Regions from separate parts of the Butyricicoccus sp. AM78-15b2TA genome, predicted to be linked through region 1. Evidence: riboswitches for the same ligand, from Rfam matches in the RefSeq annotation. Region 1 holds a riboswitch; the other holds the start of a gene.
What was found. Region 1 has a riboswitch for FMN ahead of PGS25_RS02740 (ECF transporter S component). Riboswitches for the same ligand answer to the same signal wherever they lie in the genome.
Positions count from the first base shown of each region.

Region 2: linked by a shared signal. The riboswitch ahead of ribD (bifunctional diaminohydroxyphosphoribosylaminopyrimidine deaminase/5-amino-6-(5-phosphoribosylamino)uracil reductase RibD) and the one ahead of PGS25_RS02740 (ECF transporter S component) in region 1 are both predicted to bind FMN.

Region 1 is NZ_JAQEHY010000002.1:152,672-157,093, forward strand. Features, by position in the region: gene PGS25_RS02730 (winged helix-turn-helix domain-containing protein) at 1-380, opposite strand, end outside; gene PGS25_RS02735 (riboflavin kinase) at 556-1,248, opposite strand; gene PGS25_RS02740 (ECF transporter S component) at 1,257-1,901, opposite strand; FMN riboswitch at 2,019-2,134, opposite strand; gene PGS25_RS02745 (nitroreductase family protein) at 2,233-2,751, opposite strand; gene PGS25_RS02750 (winged helix-turn-helix transcriptional regulator) at 2,904-3,257, shown strand; gene PGS25_RS02755 (winged helix-turn-helix domain-containing protein) at 3,379-3,801, opposite strand; gene PGS25_RS02760 (EFR1 family ferrodoxin) at 3,832-4,422, opposite strand, start outside.
Region 2 is NZ_JAQEHY010000002.1:17,116-21,537, reverse strand. Features, by position in the region: gene PGS25_RS02190 (PD-(D/E)XK nuclease family protein) at 1-1,749, opposite strand, end outside; FMN riboswitch at 2,038-2,164, shown strand; gene ribD (bifunctional diaminohydroxyphosphoribosylaminopyrimidine deaminase/5-amino-6-(5-phosphoribosylamino)uracil reductase RibD) at 2,337-3,422, shown strand; gene PGS25_RS02180 (riboflavin synthase) at 3,422-4,057, shown strand; gene PGS25_RS02175 (bifunctional 3,4-dihydroxy-2-butanone-4-phosphate synthase/GTP cyclohydrolase II) at 4,073-4,422, shown strand, end outside.

The DNA of each region.
Region 1 (4,422 bases):
CGGATATAGCCACCCTTGGGCATATTCGGCGTCAACTTACGTCGTATCTGACTGATGACGCTGGCAACGGCAGTTCCGCAGTGCTCACCGTCCACATTCCACACAGCCTCATAAATCTGGCTGGCTGAGAATACCCAGCCAGGGTGACGAGCCAGATAAGCGAGGACAGCAAACTCATGGTGAGTCAAAGTAACAAGTTGACCGTTGCAGGATACAGTTTGCTCCTTTAGCCGAATTTCAAGGTCTGGAAAGGAGAGGCTGGCGTTAGAGGGTGGGAGAGCAATATGGTCAAGTTCTGGTTCGTTTGCAATAGCTTCTATAATTTTATTGAGTATATGTTCTTCGTGGTCTGCAACGGATAATATTAAAAATTTGCCCATATTGTTCACATCCTTTCTTCTCCTTATGTGCATAAGCAGTGGTTCTGTTTTTGGAAAATCTTAAATGAGATGGGGGTATAGTGCCAGAGCCTTTTCTATTTGTAAAAGGTTGCTGAATATAGAGACTTCAAAACTCTGGGACTGGGGCCATTTGTTCTAATGCTTAAATATCACCTTACCCAGAATTAAACTTATAACCGTAGCCAATTACAGTTTTTATATACTCGCGCCCCTTGCAATATGGTTTTAGCCTTTTGCGTATTTGGAAAATTGTATTTTCTACTGCGTGTAAATGGTTATTTGTAGGCTCATGCCAAATCTTTTCATAAATCTGCTCTTTTGTGAAGGTGGTTTGAGGAGATTGTTGCAGCAGATAAAGGACTTCAAATTCGTTTGTTGATAAATAAACTTCCTTCTGTTCTAATATTACACAATGCCGGTTAACATCAATGTGTAAGGTGTGACTTGCTTGCTTCAATCCCCAAAATTTTAGCGCCATTGTCCGGTCGTTTGCAATTTGTGCAAGCAGCAAGGATAATTCGTTAAATTTTCTAACTTCTCTCAATTTCTTATATAGGTTGACAGTTATCGTACTCCCGTATATGTCCTTATCAAAATCAAAAATATGTGTTTCGATTGAAACAGAATCATCATTATCAAGTGTAGGGCGTGCCCCAATATGGGTAACACCATAATATCTCTTGTCGCTTAAAAGAATATCTGCCACATATACCCCTGTATTTGGCAAAAATGTATTTTTTGCTATCTCCATGTTTGCGGTAGGTGTCCCCACATGCTTTCCAATACCTCGGCCGTGTATAACGATTCCCGTTAGTGTGTAAATAGGCGCATTCGTATTTTCTTTCATTTCGATCCTCATATAATTCCATTCATTGATAGGATGATCAAAACACAAGTCACAATGATGAAGCTTGCCAATATAAGCAGACCAGTATGCTTTTGTCTTGCTTCATTTTCCGAAGTAGCAACATATCCGCTTTTTCTCAAAGCGGTAACTATGGGCTTATACAGTAAAAATGTAATGGATGCATTTAACCCGCCTTTCAACAAGTTAAATGGAAGAAAGGCAGGGAGTAACAATTCCACAACCGCTTCTCTTGGATACCCCATATAAAGCGGCGTTATCAAATAGTTCCATAGCAGCATAACAATAACCGTTATTAGCCACCCCGATGCCAGGCCAATCAGTGCACCAGATAGAGTGTGTTTTTTTTTGTAAATGATAGACGCCGTACACGCAAAAGATAGTGTTTGTACGATATTCATGATACAACCTAATATTCCGGTATCGCTTACTGTAATCATTTCAAGGGTTGCCACAATGACAGATACGATACAGGAAGTCATCGGTCCCCAAATAAAGCCGCCTAAAGTTACAATAACATCTGATGGGTCATACTTTAAGAATAGAATAATCGGAATCCTGCCAACAACCATGGTGACATAAGTGATTGCACATAGCATCCCAATAGCGGTGATTCTTTTTGTTTTACTGTTCATAATTGCTTTCCTCCGTGACAAAAAATTAACACCCAAAAGAAAAGGTCTTTCAGGTGTTAACATTATAATTAGGCCACAGAAAAGAAAGTAAGCCTCTCAAAATCTGCGGAAATCTAACCATATCTTCTTTCATCCAGACTATACTGTTGGTTTTGGAATTACACCAAATCGTGCGTTTTACGCTCGCGGACTTTACCGCCAATCGGGAATTTCACCCTGCCCCGAAGACACTTTTATTCAGTTGTTTCCCCGCAATTATAACATCAACCACTTTTGGAAGCAATGAGTTGAAGAAAGTTCGGAAGCATTTCGGAAATCATCTTATATTCAGTTATAGTTTTTCATACGAAACTAAGTCGGTGAGTGGAATCCTCAGATGGTCATGTCTTTCTGTATCTGCAGCTTCTTCATTTCCATAACCGATTACTAAAATATTGATTGGCTCTAAATTATCGGGCAAATCAAATTCTTTCCGGATAACATCAGGCTGAAAGTAACATACCCATACGGTACCTAAACCTAATTCTGTTGCCTCCAACATCATATGGTCTGTTAGGATAGCTGAGTCAATGTCTCCGGTTTGTTTTTGGTCAAATGGGCGAACCCATGCTTTGTTATGATCTGCACATACAATAATTGCAAGAGGAGCATTATAAATATTTGCCCCTTTGCTGATTTTTTCCAGCCCTTCTTTGCTTTCTACTGCAATTAAGTGAACCGGCTGTAAGTTTGCTGCTGTTGGTGCAACATGAGCAGCCTGCAAAATTTTATCAAGCTTCTCTTTTTCCACCTTTTTGCTGCTGTAATTGCGTACAGAATACCGTTTTTTTGCAATCTCAATAAAATTCATCATGGTCAATCCTTTCTTGGTGTTGTATAATTTAGTTGCCATATTCAATCGTCGTACTAATTTTAACATGGTGCAGTAGAATAACAAGATTGCACTTTTCAGGTAGATACTTCCCTCAAAGAAAGTACCCAAAAAGGAGTGAATTTATAAAAATGAATTATCAAAAAGATCAATTTAGTTGTCCAGTGGAAGCCACACTTTTTCTGATTGGAGGAAAATATAAACCTCTCATTCTTTGGCATTTGATAGAAAAACCTTTGCACTACATGGAATTACAACGCTTAATTCCAAAAGCCACCCCTAAAATGCTTTCACAACAACTTCGCGATTTGGAAGAATGCGGCATGATTCACAGAGAAGTAATTCCAGAAAAACCACCTAAAACCTTGTATTCACTTACCGCCTTTGGAAAAAGTATCATTCCGGTATTGGATTCTATGTGTAACTGGGGAATACACTTTCTTGAAGGATTGGATATTACACCGCCTTGCGGTTCAAAACTGTAAATAGTCTATTTGGGGAAGAGTAGACTGCCGTTTGTCGAATTTATATATGTTTTTTTCAAGTAACACAGGATTTATATAAAAAAGCGCCGGACAGAGCCAATCAGCATATGTCCGGCGTTTCCTATATCACGGATTCAAATTTATATCCACTGCCCAGTACAGTGCGGATATAGCCACCCTTTGGTGTATCCGGCGTCAACTTGCGCCGGATCTGACTGATGATACTGGCAACGGCGGTTCCGCAGTTTTCACCGTCTCTATCCCATACAGCCTCGTAAATCTGGCTGGCTGAGAATACCCAGCCAGGGTGACGAGCCAGATATGCAAGAACTGCAAATTCATGGTGAGTCAGAGTGACAAGTTGACCTCTGCAGAATACAGTCTGCTCCTTTAGCCGAATTTCAATATTTGGGAAGGAGAGACTGGCATCAGAGAGCGGGAGAGCAATACGGTCAAGCTCTGGTTCGTCTATGATTGCTGCCATGACCCTATTAAAAATATGTTCTTCGCAGTCGGAAAGTGATAGAACCAGAAGTTTTCCCATATTGCTCACCTCCTCGTAAAATGTAAAGTGCTAATCCCCAAAATCATAGATAGAACTCTGAGATATTACTTTTTTTCCTAAAATAGTAATTGCTTTCTTGCTGCACTGATTTACGCACCGATAGCATAAGGTACACCGTCCATTTGCTACAATCTTACCTTTGGATAATGACAAATTATTCATAGGACATACCAATGCACATTTGCCGCACTTTATACAAGTGTCGGAATTTATCTGTATTTTGTCTGAATACGCTTGTGTTTTACGGTAAAACCAAAGCCGCTGTCCTAACAGACCTGCAATATGACACCAAAAGCCTAAACCGTTTTTAGTTGGAGTGCCATTTTTCAAATTGTACACTGCTGATTTTATACATTCTTCTGCTTGTATGACAATTTGCTTATTTTGATCCGGAGTACGCTTTAAGGCTTTTACATCACAAATGCAATCCGGCATTTTCAAATGAAGTCCACCCCATATATGTGCTCCGTATCGCTTAAACAATCTTGCAGATACACCCGCACCATCGCCGCTAAACAGTCCCATTGTTGCAATAATAAAAATGTGTTTTCCTTTCCATACATCAGAATTTCCACAGATAAAATCCCGTACTATTTTAGG
Region 2 (4,422 bases), 140 kb from region 1:
TATCAGGCCGTCGTTGACGCCCAGCAGGATGACATATTTCGCATTTTCCGTACACGCACGCTCGATGTTGCCGCAGGTCACGCGGTCGAGCGAAACCGGAATCGTACCCACATCGTACTCGCCGAGCACCAGCCGGAACAGCTGCGCGAAACGGTCGAGCGTCAGCGGCATATCACCGCACACCCATGCAAACTGCTCCATCGCAGAGACCAGGATTTCCCACAGCTGGCGGTACTCGTCGGCCAGCTGCAGACGGCCCGCCTGCTCGTGTCCGGCGGCGCGGTCAGTCATGCGCTGCGGCGCATCCACCGCAAGAAGAAATGCATAGAGCGCACGCACGCAGTCGCCTGCAGGCTGCTCACCTGCAAGTGCCTCGCGCAGTGCGGAGAACGGCGCGATTGCCCGTTTGCGGAGTGTGTTCAGCTCGACAAGCTGTGCCTTCGCGTTCTCGTCGATGGACAGACCGTAGCCGTCCGGATGCTCGGTCCACTCGCGTTCCCATGCTCCGCCGCGGATGTTCCAGGTGAGCACATAGTTCTCTAATTTGTCAATTTCGTCCCAATCCAAGCCCGCGAGTCCGGTCTTGAGACAGGAGAACAGATCTTCATATCGGAAGTGATTTCGCACCGCCTCGAGCGCATTCGTGACCAGCGCCATCGGCGGACGGGACAGCAGATCCGGCTTTTCTGCGAGGAACACCGGAATGTCGTACCGCGCCATCGCCATTGCGAGAAACGCACTGTACGGCTCGATATCGCGTGCCGCAACCACAAAATCGCGGCAGCGCGCGCCTTCGTCCCGCACCTTGCGCCGAATGTAAGCCGCCGCGTGCTCGCACTCGTCAAACGGTGAAGCCGCCTCGTACAAACGAACGCCGGCCGCGCTCTCCTGCGGGGTACGCACCGGCAGCAGGCTTTCGCGCTCGAGCGCAGCCAGTCCCGCCGGTCGGGCCACCTTGCTTCCGCCCAGTTCGATGCGCTCGACCGTCTGGTTATGATGCTTTGCCATTCGGGTTAATTTCTGCACTGTTTTACAGCCGGTAAGGAAAATCTCCGGGTAATCCGTATCACAGGTTACCGCCGCAGAGAGCGGCACACCCGCTGCCAGCATGGCATCAACCACTGCACTTTCCTGCACGGTAAAGCCGAGAAATCCATCCAGATAGACCGCTGCACCGTCCAGCGTGTGACTTTCTGCCAGACGGTCGCGCAGGTGTGTCAGCCGGTCTCTCGGGTCAGGCAGAGACTCCTCGCACAGACGCTCGTAGGCTGTTAAAATCTGTGCAAGATCGGACAATTTTTCTGCAAGTACCGCGTCCTCACTCTCCTCGGCAGCCGCAAACAGCGTCTCCGGTGCGACTGCACAGGTTTTGCACTCGTCGATCAGCCGCAGCGCCTCCTGCAGCAGCTCCGGCTTGTCTGCCAGACCCTTCCATGCACTCAGCCCCCCCTGCACACGGCGTGCCGCCTCCTGCAAGGTCAAAAGCTGACCTGCCGGCGTCAGCATCTGCTGTGCCAGTCCGCCGACCTCAGAGAACACACGGTCAGCCAATCGTGAGAACGTCAGCACCTCGGCCGTGCGTGCGCCGTGGTTGTGCGTGGCTGCAGCAAGCCGTCGCTCCATCAGGTGCGAGTTCAGCTCGGGCACGAGCAGAATCTGCCGTCCCTCTCCCTTTTCACTCAGCGCCGCGATCTCCCGCAGGATGGCCGTTGTCTTGCCGCTCCCCGCTCGTCCGGTCCAGATCCGCATGGCACACTCTCCTTTCATTTCATAGCTATTTGATTATAGCACAACCGGAGCAAATTGAAAATTGGTAATGGAAAACGGAAAACTATCAATAACAACCGTATGGTCATTTTATATTTTTTGTGCGTTATCAGCGTATTTTCCAGTCTTTTTCGAACTTTTACGGTGCTTTGTTTGCATTCACATATTCTGTAAAATTATTTTTTCAAAAAACTCTTGCATTTTTCTCCGCTTGGGACTATACTTTCCTCAGGCAGAACAATAAAGGCTCTGCCCCGCAAAACCAAATATTTGATTCTTCAGGGCAGGGTGCAATTCCCTACCGGCGGTACAGCCCGCGAGCGGATGCCATTCGGCGGAAGCATGATTCGGTGAAATTCCGAGGCCGACAGTATAGTCTGGATAAAAGAAGAATGCGCGGAAAGATTTTCCGTTTGTTTGCTGTTCTGAAATGCCGATTCGGTGTTTCGGACTTTTTATTTTCACAATGCTTTTTTCAGCGTCCCGAAGATTCTGTCTTTGGGACGTTTTTTTGGCTGTCGCCAAACTATCGTGAAATTTTCTACAGAATTATTATATCAGGTGATTCTATGCAGGAGCAAAAACAGGAATATATGCGTCAGGCGTTGGCGCTGGCCCAGCGCGGAGCCGGTCACGTCAATCCGAATCCGATGGTCGGCTGCGTCATCGTCAAGGACGGAAAAATCATCGGTGAAGGCTGGCACGAGCACATCGGCGGCCTGCATGCTGAGCGCAATGCGTTCGCGCACTGCACCGAGGACTGCACCGGCGCAGACCTTTACGTCACGCTTGAGCCGTGCTGCCACTGGGGACGCACGCCGCCGTGCACAGATGCAGTCATCGAGCACAAGATCGGCCGCGTGTTCGTCGGCTGTCTGGACCCCAATCCGCTGGTAGCCGGCAAAGGCGCACAGATCCTGCGCGACGCAGGCATCGAAGTCGAGACCGGCGTGTGCGAGGACGAATGCCGCCGCGTGAATGAAGTTTTCTTTCACTACATCACGCACAAAACGCCGTTTGTGACGCTCAAGTACGCGATGACGCTGGACGGCAAAATCGCCGCGCACACCGGCGACAGCCGCTGGGTTACCGGCGAGACCGCCCGCCGTCATGTGCACGAAACGCGCAACCGGCTGCCCGCCATCATGGTCGGCATCGGCACCGTGCTTGAGGACGATCCGCTGCTCACCTGCCGCATTGACGGCGGGCGCGATCCGATCCGCGTAATCTGCGACAGCCGCGCAAGAACGCCGATCGACAGCAGAATCGTACAGACGGCGAACAAAATCCCGACCTATATCGCGGTTGTCGGTCGAAATGAGCGCACCGCTGAACTGGAACGGCACGGTGTACACATTCTCGAATGCAAAACGAAAAACGAGCGCGTAGACCTTGCCGACCTGATGCGCCAGCTCGGCGCACTCGGCATCGACGGCATATTGCTTGAAGGCGGCTCGGCACTTGCGTTCTCCGCGCTGGAGGCCGGTGTGGTACACCGCGTGCAGGCGTACATTGCCCCGAAAATCATCGGCGGTGCAGGCGCGAAAAGTCCGGTCGGAGGTCTGGGATTTGACAAGATGGTGCAGGCGCTTCCGCTGAAGGACGTGACCTGCACGCCGATGGGCGAAGATTTCCTGCTTGAAGGGAGATTGTAATGTTTACTGGACTTATCGAAGAAATCGGTACGGTGCGGCGCATCGAGCGCGGCGCAAAGGGCGCTCGGCTGACGATTGCGGCAGATACTGTGCTCGAAAATACAAAAATCGGCGACAGCATTGCCACGAACGGCGTGTGTCTGACCGTGGTCGCGCTGACGGACGACAGCTTCAGCGCCGACGTGATGGCGGAAAGCCTGCGGCGTTCCGCGCTCGGCAGTCTGCAGAGCGGCTCGCCGGTCAATCTGGAGCGCGCGATGCCTGCCGACGGACGGTTCGGCGGTCATATCGTATCCGGCCATATCGACGGCACCGGCTCGGTTCTCTCGCAGCGGCGCGAGGACAACGCCGTATGGGTGACGATCAAAACACCGGCTCCCCTGCTCCGGTACATCGTCGAAAAAGGCTCGATCGCCATTGATGGCGTCAGCCTTACCGTGGCGGCTGTGACGGACACCGACTTTTCGGTCTCTATCATCCCGCACACCGGCGCACAGACCATTCTGCTCGGCAAAAAGCCGGGCGAGCCGGTCAACCTCGAATGCGATGTGATCGGCAAATACGTTGAAAAAATGCTCACGCCGCACAAATCCAGCGGTATTACGATGGATTTTCTTGCACAACACGGATTTTAACGGAGGTTTTCTTTTATGGAATATCAGTTCAATACAGTTGAAGAAGCGCTCGAAGAGCTTCGCGCCGGACACCTCATCCTCACCATCGACGACCCGGACCGCGAGAACGAGGGCGACCTCATCTGCGCCGCACAGTTCGCCACGACCGAAAACGTCAACTTCATGGCGACCCATGCCAAGGGCCTGATCTGCACACCGATGAGTGAGCAGGTTGCGCTCCGTCTCGGTCTGGAGCAGATGGTAAAGGTCAACACCGACAACCACCACACCGCGTTCACGGTCTCCATCGACCATGTGGACACCACGACCGGCATTTCCGCCGAGGAACGCGGCTTTACCTGCCGCAAATGTGCGGATATCCACAC